3 regions of the Halalkalibacter flavus genome follow, and region 3 is predicted to be linked to each of the others. Evidence: riboswitches for the same ligand, from Rfam matches in the RefSeq annotation. Region 3 holds a riboswitch; each other region holds the start of a gene.
The links. A riboswitch is a leader RNA that binds a small molecule or an ion and turns the genes downstream of it on or off. The one in region 3 is predicted to bind glycine.

Region 1 (6,190 bases), on a different contig from region 3:
TTGGATTTGTGATTAACCTAACAGCACTAGTTGTCTATATGAAAATGTTACTATGTATTATTTTGACTATAACTATTTGCCTCTTTTTAGAAAAGAGGAATGAAGCAAAAGCTTCTGTATAACGTTTTAAGAGGAAAGGTACTACCAGTCATAATCATATTTACATAAGCTTTCCTATTAAACATTTTGAAACTAATAAAAAATAACTAGTAATCAAGGGTGGGGAAACTTTTTCTATGAGAAAACAATTAATGACAATGTTGGAAGAACGAAATGAAGAAATGATTAACATTAGACGTTATTTACATCAATACCCTGAACTTTCATTTGAAGAGGCAAATACAGCGAATTTTATTGCTGAATTTTATGAAGGAAAAGATGTAGACATTGAACGTAATGTAGGGAATGGGTTTGGAATTGTGGTCACAATCAAAGGTGAGAATCCTGGAAATACGATTGCTTTAAGAGCGGACTTTGATGCACTGGCCATTAAAGAAGAGACTGATGTGCCATTTAAATCTAAAAATGACGGTGTGATGCATGCGTGTGGGCATGATGGGCATACCGCTTACTTGATGGTACTTGCTGATTGTCTCATTCAATTGAAATCATCGTTATCAGGTACAATCAAAATTATTCATCAGCATGCCGAAGAAATGCCACCGGGTGGAGCAAAAAGTATTTTGGATTCGGGGATTATTGATGATGTGGATCATATTTTTGGTACTCATTTAATGCCAGTCGATTCTGCTGGGACCGTAGGCTTTAACAGCGGGTATTCAATGGCTGGGATGAGCCGTTTTGTGTTAGGGATTCAAGGAAATGGAGGTCATGGATCATCGCCACATTTGGCAAACGATCCAATTGTGGCTGGTGCACATTTTGTAACCGCCATCCAAACTATCATAAGTCGCAGGTTAAATCCATTTGATGTTGGGGTGATTACTGTTGGCTCATTTGATGGAAAAGGAGCAAGAAATGTCATTAAAGACCGGATTGAACTGGAAGGCGATGCTCGTTACATGTCAGTTGAGGCAAGACAAATCATTGAAACAGAAATGCACCGCATTGTGAAAGGGATCGAAATTGAATTTGGGGTGACGTGTGACTTTACGTTTACGAATAATTACCCGCCTTTATATAATCATCCGGAAATTACTGAGTTTGTAAAATCAAGTATTGAAAAGATGGATGACCAAGATATAAAGCAAGTGATCGAATTTCCTAAGTTTTCAGGTTCGGAGGATTTTTCTTACTATCTAGAAAAAATTCCTGGAACATTCTTTTTCATTGGCTGTAAACCAAAAGTAGTAGAGAAAGCTTATTTTAATCATCATCCGAAGTTTGATATTGATGAAGACTCACTTTTAGTTGCAGCTAAATCAGTTGGACAAGTGGTGTGTAGTTATTTTCAACAAAGTCATCATTCTGAACTAGAAAAAACAGTTTAAATGATATATTTTTATAATGTTACTACTTTTTAGAATAGTGAAAATAATGGAAAAAGGTGGTTGACATATATAAATTTAGCCGTTATTCTAAACTTAATTAATAATTGAATATATTGCGGATGATTGTTGTAGGAGAGTGTAAAAGCAAGTGCCACCGAAGGAGCAAGTTCCAAAAAGACCCTTGGGACCAATCTCTCAGGTAGATGAACTACAACAGGACGCACCTCTGGAGAGCGCGTTATAAAACGCCACCAAAGGGGTAGGCTTCGTTAATAATGAAGTTAAACTCTCAGGTAAAAGGACAGAGAAGGGTAGAGAATATGTGCTATCTTTTTCTGTCCTTTTTTGTTTGCAAAAAGGACAGAGAAGGTAGAGAAACCAGCTACCTTCTTTGTCCTTTTTTTCATGGATAAAAAAAGATAGCGGATCAGCTCCCTTAATAAAGGAGCAGCAAGTTTATAAGTCAGATATCCAAAAACAACTTTAGGAGGGGTATGAATGAGTTTAAAACATAACGATTCATTCATTTTTGAAGCAATTGAAAATGAAAAAAAGCGTCAACACAGTACATTGGAGTTAATTGCATCTGAAAACTTTGTAAGCCCAGACGTACTAGAAGCAATGGGAAGTGTGATGACAAATAAATATGCGGAAGGTTATCCAGGGAAACGTTATTATGGTGGTTGTGAATACGTTGATGAAGCGGAACAAGCAGCAATTGCACGATTAACCAAATTATTCGGTGCTCAATTTGCAAACGTGCAACCTCACTCAGGGGCACAGGCAAATACAGCTGTATTTTTTGCTTTGCTTAATCCAGGTGATAAAGTAATGGGAATGAATTTATCACACGGTGGGCATCTAACTCATGGAAGCCCAGTAAGTATGTCAGGAAAGTGGTTTGATGTTGTGTCGTATGGGGTGAGAGAAGATACTCATTTGATTGATTATGATGAGCTAGAAGTTATAGCGAAAAAAGAAAAACCAAAATTAATTATTGCAGGTACAAGTGCATATCCAAGAAAGATTGATTTTGCCAAATTTAAAGAAATTGCAACTCAAGTTGGTGCGATTTTAATGGTGGATATGGCACATATTGCTGGCCTTGTTGCAGCAGGATTACATCCATCACCAGTCCCTTATGCTGACGTTGTTACAAGTACTACACATAAAACATTACGCGGACCTCGTGGCGGTATCATTTTAACAAATGACGAAGAAATCATTAAAAAGATTAATAAAGCTGTCTTCCCGGGAATTCAAGGCGGGCCACTGATGCATATTATTGCAGCTAAGGCGGTTGCTTTCAAAGAAGCATTACAGCCAAGTTTTAAAGAATATGCCAAACAAGTCATCGATAATGCTGAAACACTTGGTGAAGCATTAAAGAAAGAAGGAGCAGCCCTTGTTTCTGGAGGTACAGAGAATCATATTGTACTACTAGATGTCAGGCCATGGGACTTAACAGGAAAGGAAGCGGAGAAGTTACTTGAAGAGGCTGGTATTACGGCTAATAAGAATACGATCCCATATGATCCTCAAAGCCCATTTGTTACAAGTGGAATCCGTATGGGGACTGCAGCATTAACAACTCGGGGGATGAAAAAGGATGAAATGGAGAAAATCGCCAAAGTAATCGCAGATGTTTTGAAAAGTAAAGGGGATATAACTGTTTTAAAAAAGGCAAAGGAAACAACAAAAGCCATTTGTGGTGCCTATCCGTTATTTCAACAGCAAATTACTGTGTAAGAAAGGAGAAATCACTTATGGAATTTCAAAGTTGCTTTGATATTATTGGTCCAATTATGGTTGGACCTTCAAGTTCACATACAGCAGGTGTCGTATCAATCGGCAAGTTTGTTCACGAGCTTGTAGGTGGATGTCCTGAAAAAGCAGAGATTACTTTTTACGGTTCCTTTACAGAAACACATCAAGGCCATGGTACAGATAAAGCGATTCTTGGTGGTTTGCTTGGGATGGATACGGATGATTCTAGGATTAAACATGCAATCAAGATGACTTATGAATATGGACTAAACTACAAATTCCAGCTTGAAGATAGCTGCCCTTATTTTGATCATCCAAATACAACAATCGTAACAGCGAAACGTGCGGGGATAGAGGTGAAAGTAGGTGGAGCATCTCTAGGGGGTGGTTTATCAAAAATCTTTATGATTAATGATGAATTACTAGATATTCGCTTGAGTACAAGTGATGAAATATCAACACTTGTAGCACGCCATCATCAAGATATGAAGAAAGAGACAGTACTAAAGGGTGTTATATGATGGAAATCCAGTCAATGAGCGAGCTTATTGAAATCTGTACACGTGAAAAGAAGCCGATTAGCCAAGTCATGCTAATGATGGAAGAGAGAAAGTCTGGAAGAGATAAAGAAACAATTATCAAGATGATGGAAGAACGGTTAATTAAAATGAAAGAAGCTGTGGATAGTGGAAAAAATGATCCCTCACCTGCACCGAGTGGTATTTCGGGAGGGGATGCAATGAAAATGGGTGATTATGTAAGACGGGGTAAATCGTTATCGGGAAATTATATCAGTGATGCGATGACCTTTTCTCTTGCTACATCTGAGAGCAATGCAAGGATGGGGGTTATCGTAGCCACTCCAACTGCCGGAGCAGCTGGTATTTTACCTGGAGTGTTGTTCTCTCTTCACAAAAATGATGGCACCTCCTACAAGGATTTAGTCATGGGGTTATTTACAGCAAGTGCACTTGGTTATATCATTGCCAATCGTGCTTTTATTTCGGGGGCAGCAGGCGGATGTCAGGCGGAGGTTGGCTCTGCAACAGCAATGGCTGCCGGAACGATTGTCGAATTAAAAGGCGGTACACCAAAGCAAGCGGTAAATGCAACGGCCATTGCAATGAAGTCGCTTCTTGGCTTAGTTTGTGATCCGGTTGCAGGACTTGTTGAAGTACCTTGTATTAAGCGAAATGTAATTGGGACATCAATCGCATTTTCAGCAGCGGACTTATCACTTGCAGGTGTTGAAAGTCGCATTCCCTGTGATGAAGTGATTGAAGCAATGTATAAAGTCGGAAAAGATATGCCGCGGGTACTCAAGGAAACTTCACTTGGGGGCTTAGCGATGACAGAAACAGGTAAAAAGGTCAAAGAACGTCTATTTAGTAAGAAATCTTAATCTTGGGGGTATTAAATTGAGTAAGGAAACGATGTTACTCCGTACACCACTCTTTGAATCATATGAAAAGTATGGTGCAAAAGTTATTGATTTTGGAGGTTGGGCACTTCCGGTACAGTTTTCAAGTATTTTAGAAGAACATGAGACGGTTCGGAAGAAAGCAGGGCTTTTTGATGTCTCTCATATGGGTGAAGTACTCGTTGAAGGGAAAGATGCTGAAAGCTATATTAACTACCTTGTAACAAACGATGTAACAAAGCTTAGTATCAATCAAGCACAGTATACAGCAATGTGCTATCCAGACGGTGGTACAGTTGATGACTTGCTAATTTACAAGTTGGAGAATGAAAAATTTTTACTAGTTATTAATGCAGCAAACATAGAGAAAGATTTCGATTGGATGAAGCAGCACGTTGAAGGAGAGGTAAGGCTCCAAAATATTTCAAATGACATTGCACAACTTGCTATCCAAGGTCCAAAGGCAGAAAACATTTTACAAAAGTTAACTAATACAGATTTAGCGGACATTGGCTTTTTCCACTTTGTTCAAAATGTAAATATTGATGGTATTAACGAAGTCCTCGTATCTCGAACGGGTTACACTGGGGAGGACGGCTTTGAGCTTTATTTGCCAGAAGAAAAAGCCGAATCACTTTGGAATAAGCTTTTAGAAGTAGGAAAAAAAGAGGGTCTAAAACCATGTGGACTTGGTGCACGTGATACCCTTCGTTTCGAGGCTCGTCTTGCACTGTATGGTCAGGAACTTACTAACGAAATCAGCCCGCTTGAAGCAGGAATTGGCTTTGCAGTAAAAACGAATAAAGAAAGTGAATTTATCGGTAAAAATGCTCTAGCAAAACAAAAAGAAGAAGGATTAAAACGTAAATTAGTTGGTATTGAAATAACAGGAAGGGGCATTCCACGTCACGGTTACAAAGTCCTTTCTGCTACTAATGAAGAGGAAATTGGCTTTATTACCTCTGGGACACAATCACCATCTTTAAAGAAAAGCTTGGGACTTGCGCTACTATCTGTGGAGCATGCTAAATTGGGAACACAGCTTAAAGTTGAGATCCGTAAGAAAAAGGTTGATGCAGTTGTAGTAAAATCACCGTTTTATAAAAAAGGTTAAGTTAATAAATGAAACTTGGCATTATGGATGGAACTTTAAAAGATAAGTGACCATATTGTTGATGTTGCTATTGTTTTTCGATGAAGTTTTAACAAATAACCAAGTATTCGCATCGTATTATAGTGTTTTTTATAAAAACTAAGAAAATATAAAAATAGAATTGTTTTGAAAGGATGAAAGAATTATGACAACTACAACAGCAAACTTACGATACAGCAAGGAACATGAGTGGGTATTACAACTTGAAGGAAATCGCGTAAGAATCGGGATTACTGATTATGCGCAAAAGTCATTAGGAGATATTGTCTTTGTTGAGAATCCAGAAGTTGATGATGAAGTAATAGCGAATGAATCGATGGGAACAATCGAGTCGGTTAAAGCGGTTTCTGAACTCTTCTCTCCTGTATCAGGTACAGTTGTTAGTGTAAACGCAGACTT
Region 2 (6,190 bases), on a different contig from region 3:
TTAATTGCCAATCTATCAAAAGGATTAGGTAATGCAATGAAAGGGATTGAAATCTCAAACTTACAGATATCTGAACGAATGCAAGATCGTGGTTGGTAGGGTAGAAATGAAAAGGAAGAGTCATAGGATTATAGTTATGTATTTTCATATTAAGTAGTTGCAAAAGGAGGAGAAACTCAATGTTAAAAGAATATGATGTTGTCATCATTGGTGGGGGACCGGGCGGATATGTCGCTGCCATCCGTGCATCTCAATTAGGATTGAAAACTGCAGTGATTGAAAAAGGGAATGTCGGTGGAACATGTCTACATGCGGGGTGTATCCCGAGCAAGGCATTATTAAGGAGTGCAGAGGTATATAGAAATACAAAGAAGGTAGAAGAGTTTGGTGTTATTGCTCCTGAAGTTGGGCTGGACTTCTCAAAGGTACAGTCTCGGAAAGAAGAAATTATAAATCGTTTATTTAAAGGGGTACAACAATTATTGAAAAAAGGAAAAATCGATGTTTACGAGGGGAAAGGAAGTATTTTACAGTCTAAAGATGTTTTAGTTGAAATGAACGATGAAGAACAAGAGATTACACTAAAAACCCAAAATATTTTAATTGCAACAGGTTCTCGTCCAAGAACTCTTCCTGGTCTAGAAGCGGATGAGAACTATATAATGACTTCAGATGAAGCACTACAAATGGAAGTCCTCCCAAATTCGATTATTATTGTTGGCGGTGGAGTCATTGGGATCGAATGGGCATCAATGCTCGTTGACTTTGGAGTAGAAGTAACTGTGATTGAATATGCTGACCGCATTTTACCGACAGAGGATAAAGATATCTCAAAGGAAGTAAAGCGTTTAATGAAGAAAAAAGGTGTAAAAATCGTAACCGATGCGAAGGTACTTCCGCAAACGGTAGAAAAAGGGGAAGGTGTTTCGATCAAAGCAGAGCATAAAGGAAAAGAAACTCTATTTTTTGCAGATAAACTATTAGTATCCGTTGGACGAATACCGAATGTTAGTGGAATTGGTCTTACTAACTTTAAAATTAATATGGGCGGTTCATTTATTCAAACAAACCAGTATTATCAAACAAGTGATCCTCATATTTATGCTATCGGTGATGTGATTGGGGGACTTCAACTTGCCCATGTTGCGTCACATGAAGGAATCATCGCAATTGAACATATAGCAGGTAAACAACCTTCACCGCTTGATTCGGCTCTAGTTCCAAAATGTGTCTACAGTAATCCAGAAGTAGCTAGTGTCGGTTTTACAGAAGAAGAGGCAAAAAAGAAAGGGTATAAAGTGAAAATTGGAAAATTTTCATTTCGGGCAATCGGAAAGGCTCTAGTATTTGGTGAATCAGATGGTTTTGTCAAACTTGTCGTTGAAGAAACGTCAAATAAGCTGTTAGGGGCACATATGGTTGGTCCTCATGTAACCGATATGATTACAGAAATAGGACTTGCTCAAGTATTAGATGCAACATCTATGGATATTGTACATACAATTCATCCCCATCCAACATTAGCTGAAGCGATTAGTGAAGCTGCATTAGCAGCAGACGGTCAGGAAATACATGCTTAGAGAGGGAGCTAAAAAAGTGTTGGAGATAGAACAAAAACTATAACTTTTTAATAGTTTTACATACGGACCCTAAAAGGATGGAGGATAACAATGCTTACAGAAAGAAATATTGATCAGGCTATACTGTTAATTACATGTCCAGAAAAACCGGGTATTATCTCAGTAATATCTAATTTGTTGTTAGAACACAAAGCAAATATTATCCAATTTGACCAACATACAACTGATCCACAATCAGGCATGTTTTTTATGAGGATTGAGTTTGACTTAGAAGACTTTGACTCTTCGTTTAGTTTACTTGAAAAGGACTTACATTTGATGGCAGAAGAATATCCAATGGATTGGATGTTGAGTAGTAAGAAAAAGAAAAAGCGGATGGCCATTTTTGTTTCTAAAGCTGATCATTGCCTGATGGAGCTAATATGGCGTTGGAAATCTAACGAAATTCAAGTAGACATCCCGATGGTTATTAGTAATCATGAGGATTTGAAAGAAGTAATTGAAGGATATGGAATCCCATTTTATCATATCCCAATCTCTTCTGAAACGAAAGAGGTTGCTGAAAAAAAAGCACTAGAGCTGTTGGAAGGGAAAGTAGACTTTATTGTTTTAGCAAGGTATATGCAAATTCTTTCTCCTACTTTTATAGCCCAATATCCCAATCAAATCATAAACATCCATCATTCGTTCTTACCCGCATTTGTTGGAGCAAACCCTTATGCGAGAGCGTTTAACCGAGGGGTGAAATTGATTGGAGCAACTGCACACTATGTAACGAATGATCTTGATGAAGGACCAATTATTCAGCAAGATGTAAAGCGTGTGAATCATCGTTATTCTGTAGAAGGATTAAAGGTTGCCGGACGGCATGTGGAAAGGCTTGTCCTTGCTCAAGCCGTTTCCTGGCATGTTGAAGATAAAGTAATTGTTCATGGTAATAAAACGATTGTATTTACGTGAGTTAGTATTATCATGTCATGCATTAAGAGAAAAGGTTGTTTTTTTATATAACAAAAAATATTATAGCAGCCAACCAATTTTGTGATGGTTATGGCTGTTTTTTCTATACTAATGGAAAAACATCAGGAGAAAAAAGGGGATCAGCGGAGTATAAGATTCCTATCATTTAACGTTTAGAATAGGGCGTATGGCTAAAATAATGGACTCAATGAAAAATGGGTAATTATTAAATCACTATTTACTAAAAGATAAGCCCTAGACAAAACCCTCAATAACTCCTATTGGAGAAATCGAGGGTTAAAAAGTTTATATGAATGAATATTTACTTCATATTTAATTGAACCACGGTATATTAAACAGTACGTAAAGTAATGAAGAGATCGTTTGATTAATCAACTCCTCTTACTCGATTAACTAATTTCTCTTTCCTCAGAACGAGCAACTTTAACATTACCGTAGAAATTAGTGAAGTAATCATTTGTCTCAGCTACGATAACTTTCCAAAGAAGGAGAAGGGCAATTAAGTTTGGAATCATCATTAAGGCATTAGCCATATCAGCAAATGCCCAGACTGTTGTAAGGTTAGCAACTGTCCCAATACCGCAAGCAGCAATATAAACAAGACGATAACCTGCAAGTCCTTTAGAGCCAGCTAAATACTCAAAGCATTTTTCCCCGTATATATACCAACCAACGATTGTTGAGAAGCCAAAAAAGATAACTGAAAATGAAACAATATATTCACCAACTACACCTAGAACAGAAGAAAACGCTGCGCTGGTCAAGGCTCCCCCTTCAAGTGTTGCATCATGAGTTACACCGGAAATTAAGCCGCCAGATGCATCCCAAAACCCTGTAATAAGCAGTGTTAAACCAGTCATTGTACATACAACAATCGTTACGATAAATGTACCGGTCATGGCAACGAGCGCTTGTTTAACAGGATGATCTGCACGTGCGTTCCCAGCGATTAAAGCAGCTGTACCAAGACCTGCTTCGTTTGAAAAAATTCCACGAGCAACCCCGTTACGAATAGCTTCAGTTACAACAACACCTAGGAAACCACCGGCCGCCGCCACAGGGTTAAAGGCATAATAAAAGATTAACTTAAAAGCCGGGATAATCATCTCGTAATTTAATGCAAGAATTATGATTGCTCCCCCTATGTAAAGGAACGCCATAATAGGAACAAAGAAACTAGCAACGGTACTAATACGCTGAATTCCACCGAAAATAATGAAGCTCACAAGGACAACTAAGATCAAGCCGGTTACCCAGTTTACAATACCAAAACTATTGCTTGTTACATCAGCAATGGTATTAGACTGTACACTATTTCCAATACCCAAAGCAGCAAAGGCACCAAATAAGGCAAAGGTAACCGCTAATAGTTTATATTTTTTGCCAAGCCCTCGTTCGATGTAATACATCGGACCACTGGAATATTCGCCACTATCATTTTTCACACGATATTTCACAGCAAGCAGGGCTTCACCATATTTTGTAGCCATACCTAGTAAACCAACAACCCACATCCAAAAGATTGCACCAGGGCCACCAAGTGTGATAGCTGTGGCAACACCAGCAATGTTTCCGTTCCCTATTGTCGCAGCAAGTGCCGTCATAAGAGCTTTAAAATGACTAACATCTCCTTCTGCAGTTGCATCATTACTATCCTCTTTCCCAAACCCGATCTTAAATGCATAGATGAGACGGCGAAATTGCAATCCTTTTAAAACAAAAGTTAAAAATAAGCCTGTCCCAAATAATAAGATGAGACTGGGGGGACCCCACAATACGTTATTGATTTTACTTAGTATTTCCAATATTTCCATACCAACACTCCTAATAGATTAGATTTTGATAGACTGTTAGTCGATTCGATGATGAAGCGCTTACATTTTGAGGGTGGCAAAACAGGATAGGTATGTCCGTTCCATGTGACCCCACAGTCATTTTAAGGATTTCTGTAGCCATTTACATCCAATCAGCTACATGGACCTCAGTAGTAATTGAAAAGAAAAGGCTTGTGAAATTTGATTAATTCTATATAAATCCCCCTTTTTTAGTTATTCCTATTTTTCCCCACAAAAAAAGACAGAGAAAAATAGGGGGTTTCCTATTTTTCTCTGTCCTTTTACCTGAGAGTTTAACTCCTTTGGTGGCTCATGGCTCTCTCCAGAGACGCGTCCTATTGTGGTCCTTTTACCTGAGAGATTGATGTCCACTTTTTGAGGACTTGCTCCTTCGGTGCTAAACGATTGTTTAGTCTCTCCCGCAATATTCATCCGCTTATATGCATTTTATAACATTTTATTCCATTATAAAGATAAAGTCAATTGAATATTCAGAAATTACTAAGGAGTAAATTAATTTCTTTAAGTCTATTTTAAGATATATATAATAACCCAATTTAGTGCTTTTTTTAGCTCGAAGTCTGAGTCTCCAAGAGTTAGAGGATGATATTGCAACCGGATTAGGAAAACATGTTCAGCTGTACCGGTTTCTTTTGCTTCTTTTTAGTGTGTTGTTGGCAGGTTTCGCTGTGTCTATCGCTGGGACAATCGGTTTTGTTGGTCTCATCGACCCTTATATTGCTAGGAAACTAGTAGGACGCCCTTTTGGTAGTTTGATTCTCGTTTCCTCTTTAATAGGTAGTGCTCTAGTATTTAGTGCTCACCTGGTCGTCCGGACGGTTTTTTATCCATTAGACATTCCGGCTGGGATTTTTACTACGGGGATCGAAGCGTCGTTCTTTATTTTTTTAAAGAATCGAAATCAATTTTAAAAAGGGAGAGCATGAGAAGAAGAGGAAATTCTTGAAAGAGCAAAGAAAAATTAATAAAAGATCAAGAACGAGCAAAAATCTTAGGAGATAAAGAGCTAGTGAAAAAATATATTGACCAACAACTTTCAAACTAAATGGAGGTTTGTTATGGAGGTTGTAATTCTAGATGATTGGGAAGGAAACGTTACTAACAGCCAAGCTATTCAACAATTAAATTTTCATAAACTATATTCGGAAAATTTAAAATATAAGAAATCGATAGGAAAAGAAAGAAATAGTTAGAAAAACATATAAATCTACAAATTATTTAACTATTTCGAATGTTCACTATATTTAGGTTATCATTTATAATAATACAAGATACACAGAAGGGAGGTAATAGATAGCTATATTTTAGGAGACGTAATTGAACCATGAAGAAAAAGAGAGTTACCAGTAAATCAGTTAAATGTAATGTGTACAGAATTGTACATGGGACAAGCTTAAAAGATTGAATGAATTTTCAATGAAATCAGTTAGGCGAATTAAGCGACTTTTCTAATTAGGATGAATAAGGTCGCTTCATATCCTCTTTCAAGGGAGTGAAATGGAAATGGAAACTAATTCTTGGTATTGCCATGACTGTTTTCGGTACTTTGAACAAGGTGAAAGTGTTGTCTGTATCTCTGAGATGAAATCTGTTTTTTGTAAAAAATGTGGAAATGACTTTCCTGCAGAATGGAGTAAAAAATCAAAATTCGAACATGTAGGAGGAGACTCCACTGAAAGAGCTATAAAGTGCTAGTTATGAGAAACATCCTATTTTTTCTTATAAAAACGAAAAGGTGTAAAATGAATGAAAAAATGAAAAACAATTATTTTA
Region 3 (6,190 bases):
TGTAATTTGATCGAGGTGCAGCCAGTTCCAGGATAGAAATCATGGAAGGAGTTTGGCAATTGAAAAGCAGTTGAGTCCAGTGAACGGATTCTATTAAATAGATGGTTATATTTAGTGAATGGGAGCGCCGTGTGAGTAAATCTTTGGGTAAGTAAATGAGTGAATAAGGTCTTTAAAAACGTCACTGTCTGGGCATTGAAGCGTTGATTTAATGCTTCGGCACTCATATCGTAACACCTGATGAAGCCTCTAATGCACTACATAATTCAACGAGTGAAGCTGTCGCCATTTTTTTACGTAACCAAACACAAAGTTTGATACACTCTTTAGCACCGAATTTACTTTGTCGTTGGACAAACTGAGTTTCTCTGGCTAATTGTTGTAGGGCTTGCGGCGATAAATGTCTCATTAGTTCTGTAACAAATAATTCAAGTTCTTTCTCTACCAGATCTGTCATAAAAACGCTATCCTTTCATCATAGGCTGTTGAAAGAATAGCGTTTTTTAAATTTTTACACAACTATTTTGCTTAGCTTGATGGCTATGAGACATCCCCTTTTTCTGTTAAAAAACCTGTTGTTCTAAATAAAACATTCCTCCATTAATAATAGACACATGAATTTTAGGTTCATATTGTTCTTGTAAGGCTTGTTTCTCAACTTCATAGCTTTCGGGTTTCTCATCATAATCTTCATAAAACTGCTCAAGAAGTGACAAGTCCGTTTCCCATCTATTTACAGCTTCTTCTGCCCATGTTTTGTCTTCATTTTCCGCATAGGTCTGAACCATTTTCTGCAATCGAATCAATCCACTATGAACCGTGATAAGAGGGGTTAATTTAAAGCAGAAATCTGGAATGTTGGGAGATAGTTCTTTTTCTTGCAGCTTATTGTAAAATTGTTGAACAATTTGGCCATGAATGAGATTTAATCCTAAAGATAACAATACATCTTTTTTGCGGTCACATTGAAATGAAACTTTCATATTCAAACACAGCCATGGTTGCAGAGGAATGGACTTTCTCCCTGATGCCTGTATGTCCTCGTAAAGGCGAATGAAGCCCCCTAATTCACGTGTCGATCCAAATAATTGCCGAAGTCTTGGTGATCCAAAGTGAATCTGTTCTCCACGTAAATCATCGGGGACATTCGTCTGATCCGTAATAAACGTTACCTGCATCGGATTAGGTTCGCCACCTGTTTTTTCAAGATAATGCCAATAAAATGGTCTGTTCATTAATAATTTATCTAACTCAATCGATAATTGAACCTTTAAATAACTTGACGTATTTTCAATGATTGGGCTATCATTCGCCTGAAAGTAACGCTCTAAAAAATCATGAACTTGAGGCTGTTGCATCGATCTGATCCTCCTTACTAGAATTCGCAGCTTCTTCTGCTGCATCATTCATAATGGCAGCAAGATGATCAAACTTAATTCGCATTTCTCCTTCAGAATCTGATTGTAATAATATATCTTGTACGTGTTCTTCAACTGAAGGGAGATCAATTTTCGTTAATATATCATCGAGCTCACCGATGACTGCTTCAAATAGGTGAATCTTTTCATATAGCAATTTAAGAATGTGCTGCTCGACGGTGTCATTTACAGCAAAGTTGTAAATTCTCACATCTTCTTGTTGACCAAGGCGATGAATACGCCCAATTCGTTGTTCAATACGCATTGGATTCCATGGCAAATCATAGTTAATGATATGACTGCAAAATTGCAAGTTGATTCCTTCGCCACCTGCTTCAGTTGCAATTAATACTTGGGCATGATTTTGGAAGAGCTGACGCATCCAATCTTTTTTTCCTCTTTTAAATCCTCCTCTAAATGGTACGGAGGAGATGCCATTTTGTTTTAAAAACCATTGTAAATACAACTGTGTTGCACGATATTCAGTGAAAATAATAACTTTATCATTGATTTTCTTGATGATCTCGAGTGCTTTCTCGGCTTTTGCATGGCCTTCTACCTCACCAATTTTGTTCAATAAGCGTTCTGCACCAGGAAGTTTTCGTCCTTCGGCATGGGCTCGTTCAACCATGTTTTTTAGTGTCATAAAAGCAGCCTCTCTGCTGCTGCACAATTCCCTTTTTAAAGTCAGCAAGCCAAAATGACTTGAATCACCATTTAATTTTTCAATCTCTTCATAAAAGGCGCGTTCTGATTCACTAAAATCAATCGGTACCGTTTCAACGATACGTTTCGTCCATTCAATGCCAGTTTCCTCACGGCGATTGCGCACCATGACTTTGTTGACTAACTCTCTTAGTTTTTCTTCATTTTTAGGTGATCTCTTATTCGAACGATATTCTTTTTCAAAAGAAGAGATATCTCCAAGATGCCCAGGTTTAAGCAATGAAACCAAATTAAAGATTTCCTCTAGCTTGTTTTGGACTGGTGTTGCGGTTAATAACAAACAGAATTTCTTCTTCAGCTTTTTAATGAACTCATAATTTTTCGTTTTTGGATTTTTAAGTTTATGAGCTTCATCAATAATGACTAAATCATATGGCTGTTCTAAGACGATATCATGATGTGGTTGCCTTTTGGCTGTATCAATGGAAGCTACGACAACATCACATTGCTCCCATACATATGATTTTCGTTGAGCAACAGCCGGAATATGAAACTTTGTATTTAATTCAATCGCCCATTGGGAAACAAGAGAAGCTGGAACGAGAATTAATACTTTTTTTACTAACCCACGGATCATATACTCTTTTAAGATGAGTCCAGCCTCGATTGTTTTTCCAAGCCCTACTTCATCAGCAAGTATTGCTTTGCCATTCATTTGCTCAATAACTGTATTTGCCACTTCAATTTGGTGTGGAAATGGCTTTAACTGAGGAAGGTGCTTAGGTGCTTGTAAACCATGAAACTCTGGTATGATTTGGTGTTGTTCTGCTTCATACGCTAGTTTAAAAAGTTCCCAATTAGACCAAGGTCCATCTTGACCTAATCTTTCCTTGAAGGTGTCGTTCCAATTCTGATCAAAATGTATATCAATCTTCATTTTCATCACCCTTTCAATCAAACTGCTATATCCGAATGAAATTATAAAAAAACTATAAAATAATCTGATTTAGTAAATAAACAGTTGCGAAAACCTATTCAACTTGGTAGGATATTAATATAAATCCGAATTACAAACTATTGCCTAAATTTTAAAAGGTTTTATACATGTAGTATGTACCACTCATAAGAATTTCATGAGTAAGAGTGAAAACAATTAAATGACTTGCGGATGAGAATAAGGGGAGAGCTTGCGAATTATGCAACGCCGAAGGAGCAAGTATTAGATAATGTGTTATCAATGCGAATCTCTCAGGCAAAAAAGACTCTTATTTGACGCAGCTCTGGAGAGTGCTTATGATAAGCCACCTACGAAGACACTATATTCTTTTAGAATATAGGAAACTTTCTGGTTACAGGACAGAGTTATACACAAAATAGTGTATAACTCTGTCCTTTTTGCATTTTATGAATTAACTTGAGGAGGTTTGATCATGGCTGATTTAAAGAGAACACCACTATTTCATCTTTATAAAGAAGGTGGAGCAAAAACGATTGATTTTGGGGGATGGGATCTTCCCGTTCAGTTTTTAAGCATTAAAGAAGAGCATGAAGCAGTCCGTACAAAGGCAGGGCTATTTGATGTTTCACATATGGGTGAAGTAGAAGTTAAAGGCCCACGGGCACTTGATTATTTACAAAAATTAATGACCAATGATGTATCTAAACTTGTAGATGGGCAGGCGCAATATACAGCCATGTGTTACGAAGATGGCGGGACAGTTGATGACTTGCTTATTTATAGAAAGGCAGAAGACGATTATTTACTCGTAATTAATGCCTCAAACATTGAAAAAGACGTTGAGTGGATGCAGCAACATATCATTGAGGGTGTAACAGCAATAAATGTTTCTAGTGACATTGCACAATTAGCGATTCAAGGACCTCTAGCAGAACAAATTTTGCAAAAAAGAACGTCTTTTGATTTATCTTCCATTCGGTTCTTCCGGTTTGCTGACCAAGTAAACGTAGATGGTGTCAATGCACTCGTTTCGAGAACTGGTTACACAGGCGAAGATGGATTTGAGCTTTACTGTGCTGCAGATCAAGCTGCTAAGCTATGGAAAAGCTTGCTTGAAGCAGGTAAAGAGGAAGGCCTTGTTCCTTGTGGATTAGGAGCACGTGATACATTACGCTTTGAAGCAAGGCTGCCTCTTTACGGGCAAGAATTAACAAAAGAAATTTCCCCACTTGAGGCTGGAATTGGTTTTGCCGTAAAAGTAAATAAAGAAGCAGACTTTATTGGGAAAGAAGCGTTGAAGAAACAGAAAGAAGAAGGGCTGAAAAGAAAGCTTGTCGGCCTTGAAATGATTGACAAAGGTATCCCTCGTACAGGGTATGAAGTGTTTGTTGGTGATAAATTAGTAGGCTTTGTCACGACAGGAACTCAGTCTCCTACATTAAAGAAAAATGTCGGCCTTGCCGTTCTAGATATAGATGTTACTGCACTTGGAACAAAAGTAGAAGTTCAAGTTCGTAAAAAGCGTCTTAAAGCACAAGTCGTATCAACGCCATTTTATAAGAAGTAAGAGGAGGAACATACATGAATCACCGTTATTTACCGATGACAGATGCAGATCAAAAAGAAATGCTTGAAACAATCGGTGTACAGTCAATTGAGGAATTGTTTTCTGATATTCCAAGTGAAATTCGCTTTAAAGGAGAAATGAATGTCAAAGAAGCTTTAAAAGAGCCAGAGCTCATCTCATATTTTCGAGAATTAGCAGCGAAAAATGTGTCACTTAAACAAACCCCTTCTTTCCTAGGGGCGGGCGTATATGAACATTACATCCCATCAATTGTTGATCACGTCATTTCTCGTTCTGAATTTTATACGGCTTACACACCATACCAACCAGAAATTTCACAAGGAGAGCTTCAAGCGATCTTTGAGTTTCAAACGATGATTTGTGAGCTTACAGGAATGGATTTAGCGAACTCGTCTATGTATGACGGCCAAACGGCTTTAGCAGAAGCTGCGATGCTAAGTGCCGGACAGACAAAAAAGAAGACGATTCTAGTTTCTAAAGCTGTTCATCCGGAAGCTCGTGCCGTCCTGCAGACTAATGCAACGGGGCAGCGTTTAAACGTGATAGAAATCGATACGGTTAATGGTGTGACAGATTTGAAACAGTTACAAGAAGTATACGGGGATGACACAGCTTGTGTTGTTGTTCAACATCCGAACTTTTATGGCAACCTTGAGCCTTTAGCTAAGTTAGAAGAGATTACGCATAGCAAGAAAGCAATGTTTGTAGTGTCTAGCAACCCACTTGCTTTAGGATTGCTAAAACCGCCTGGTGAATTTGGAGCAGATATCGTCGTTGGTGACGCGCAGCCATTTGGAATTGCAACACAATTTGGCGGTCCGCATTGTGGCTATTTTGCAACCACGAAGAAATTAATGCGTAAAGTCCCTGGTCGTCTAGTTGGGCAAACAACGGATGAACATGGTCAACGTGGATTTGTTTTGACGTTGCAAGCACGTGAGCAGCATATTAGACGTGAGAAAGCTACTTCTAATATTTGTTCGAACCAAGCGCTAAATGCACTAGCAGCGTCCGTTGCAATGAGTGCGATTGGCAAAAAAGGCGTAAAGGAAATGGCGTATCAAAATGTACAAAAAGCTGCTTATATGAAAAAGCAGTTGAAGGCTCATGGAGTAGAAATGGTTTCAGAACAACCTACATTTAATGAGTTTGTCATTAATGTGAAGAGACCAGTTTCAGAAGTTAATGAGCTTTTACTTTCCAAAGGATTTATTGGAGGGTATGACCTCGGACGTGATGATAACTCGCTACAGGGCCAAATGTTAGTAGCTGTGACCGAAGTACGAACAAAAGAAGAAATTGATACTTTTGCCAAGGAATTGGGGGCATTACTATGATAACAAAAGATCAGCCATTAATTTTTGAACGCAGCAAGCCAGGGAGAGTTGGACATAGCTTACCAACATTAGATATTTGTGAACAATCAATTAATGAGTTAATTCCAAGTGAGTTTTTACGTGAATCAGAACCTGAATTGCCAGAAGTTTCAGAGCTTGAGATCATGCGTCATTACACAGCATTATCAAAACGTAATCATGGTGTAGATTCAGGGTTTTATCC

Region 1: it holds a riboswitch for glycine, as region 3 does, so the genes downstream of both, glyA (serine hydroxymethyltransferase) here and gcvT (glycine cleavage system aminomethyltransferase GcvT) in region 3, are expected to answer to the same signal.
Region 2: it holds a riboswitch for glycine, as region 3 does, so the genes downstream of both, SAY88_RS10835 (alanine/glycine:cation symporter family protein) here and gcvT (glycine cleavage system aminomethyltransferase GcvT) in region 3, are expected to answer to the same signal.

The regions. Positions count from the first base shown of each region.
Region 1 is NZ_JAWRVK010000013.1:81,628-87,817, forward strand. Features, by position in the region: gene SAY88_RS10765 (small-conductance mechanosensitive channel) at 1-122, shown strand, start outside; gene SAY88_RS10770 (amidohydrolase) at 237-1,451, shown strand; glycine riboswitch at 1,571-1,672, shown strand; gene glyA (serine hydroxymethyltransferase) at 1,950-3,200, shown strand; gene SAY88_RS10780 (serine dehydratase beta chain) at 3,218-3,739, shown strand; gene sdaAA (L-serine ammonia-lyase, iron-sulfur-dependent, subunit alpha) at 3,739-4,620, shown strand; gene gcvT (glycine cleavage system aminomethyltransferase GcvT) at 4,652-5,752, shown strand; gene gcvH (glycine cleavage system protein GcvH) at 5,937-6,190, shown strand, end outside.
Region 2 is NZ_JAWRVK010000013.1:92,946-99,135, forward strand. Features, by position in the region: gene pdxS (pyridoxal 5'-phosphate synthase lyase subunit PdxS) at 1-99, shown strand, start outside; gene lpdA (dihydrolipoyl dehydrogenase) at 180-1,580, shown strand; gene purU (formyltetrahydrofolate deformylase) at 1,671-2,540, shown strand; gene SAY88_RS10835 (alanine/glycine:cation symporter family protein) at 2,951-4,375, opposite strand; glycine riboswitch at 4,667-4,725, opposite strand; glycine riboswitch at 4,728-4,828, opposite strand; gene SAY88_RS10840 (iron chelate uptake ABC transporter family permease subunit) at 4,957-5,328, shown strand; gene SAY88_RS10845 (hypothetical protein) at 5,476-5,610, shown strand.
Region 3 is NZ_JAWRVK010000018.1:85,421-91,610, reverse strand. Features, by position in the region: partial or broken gene SAY88_RS13510 (IS4 family transposase) at 1-457, opposite strand, end outside; gene SAY88_RS13505 (YqhG family protein) at 564-1,358, opposite strand; gene SAY88_RS13500 (DEAD/DEAH box helicase) at 1,336-3,021, opposite strand; glycine riboswitch at 3,253-3,359, shown strand; gene gcvT (glycine cleavage system aminomethyltransferase GcvT) at 3,515-4,609, shown strand; gene gcvPA (aminomethyl-transferring glycine dehydrogenase subunit GcvPA) at 4,624-5,967, shown strand; gene gcvPB (aminomethyl-transferring glycine dehydrogenase subunit GcvPB) at 5,964-6,190, shown strand, end outside.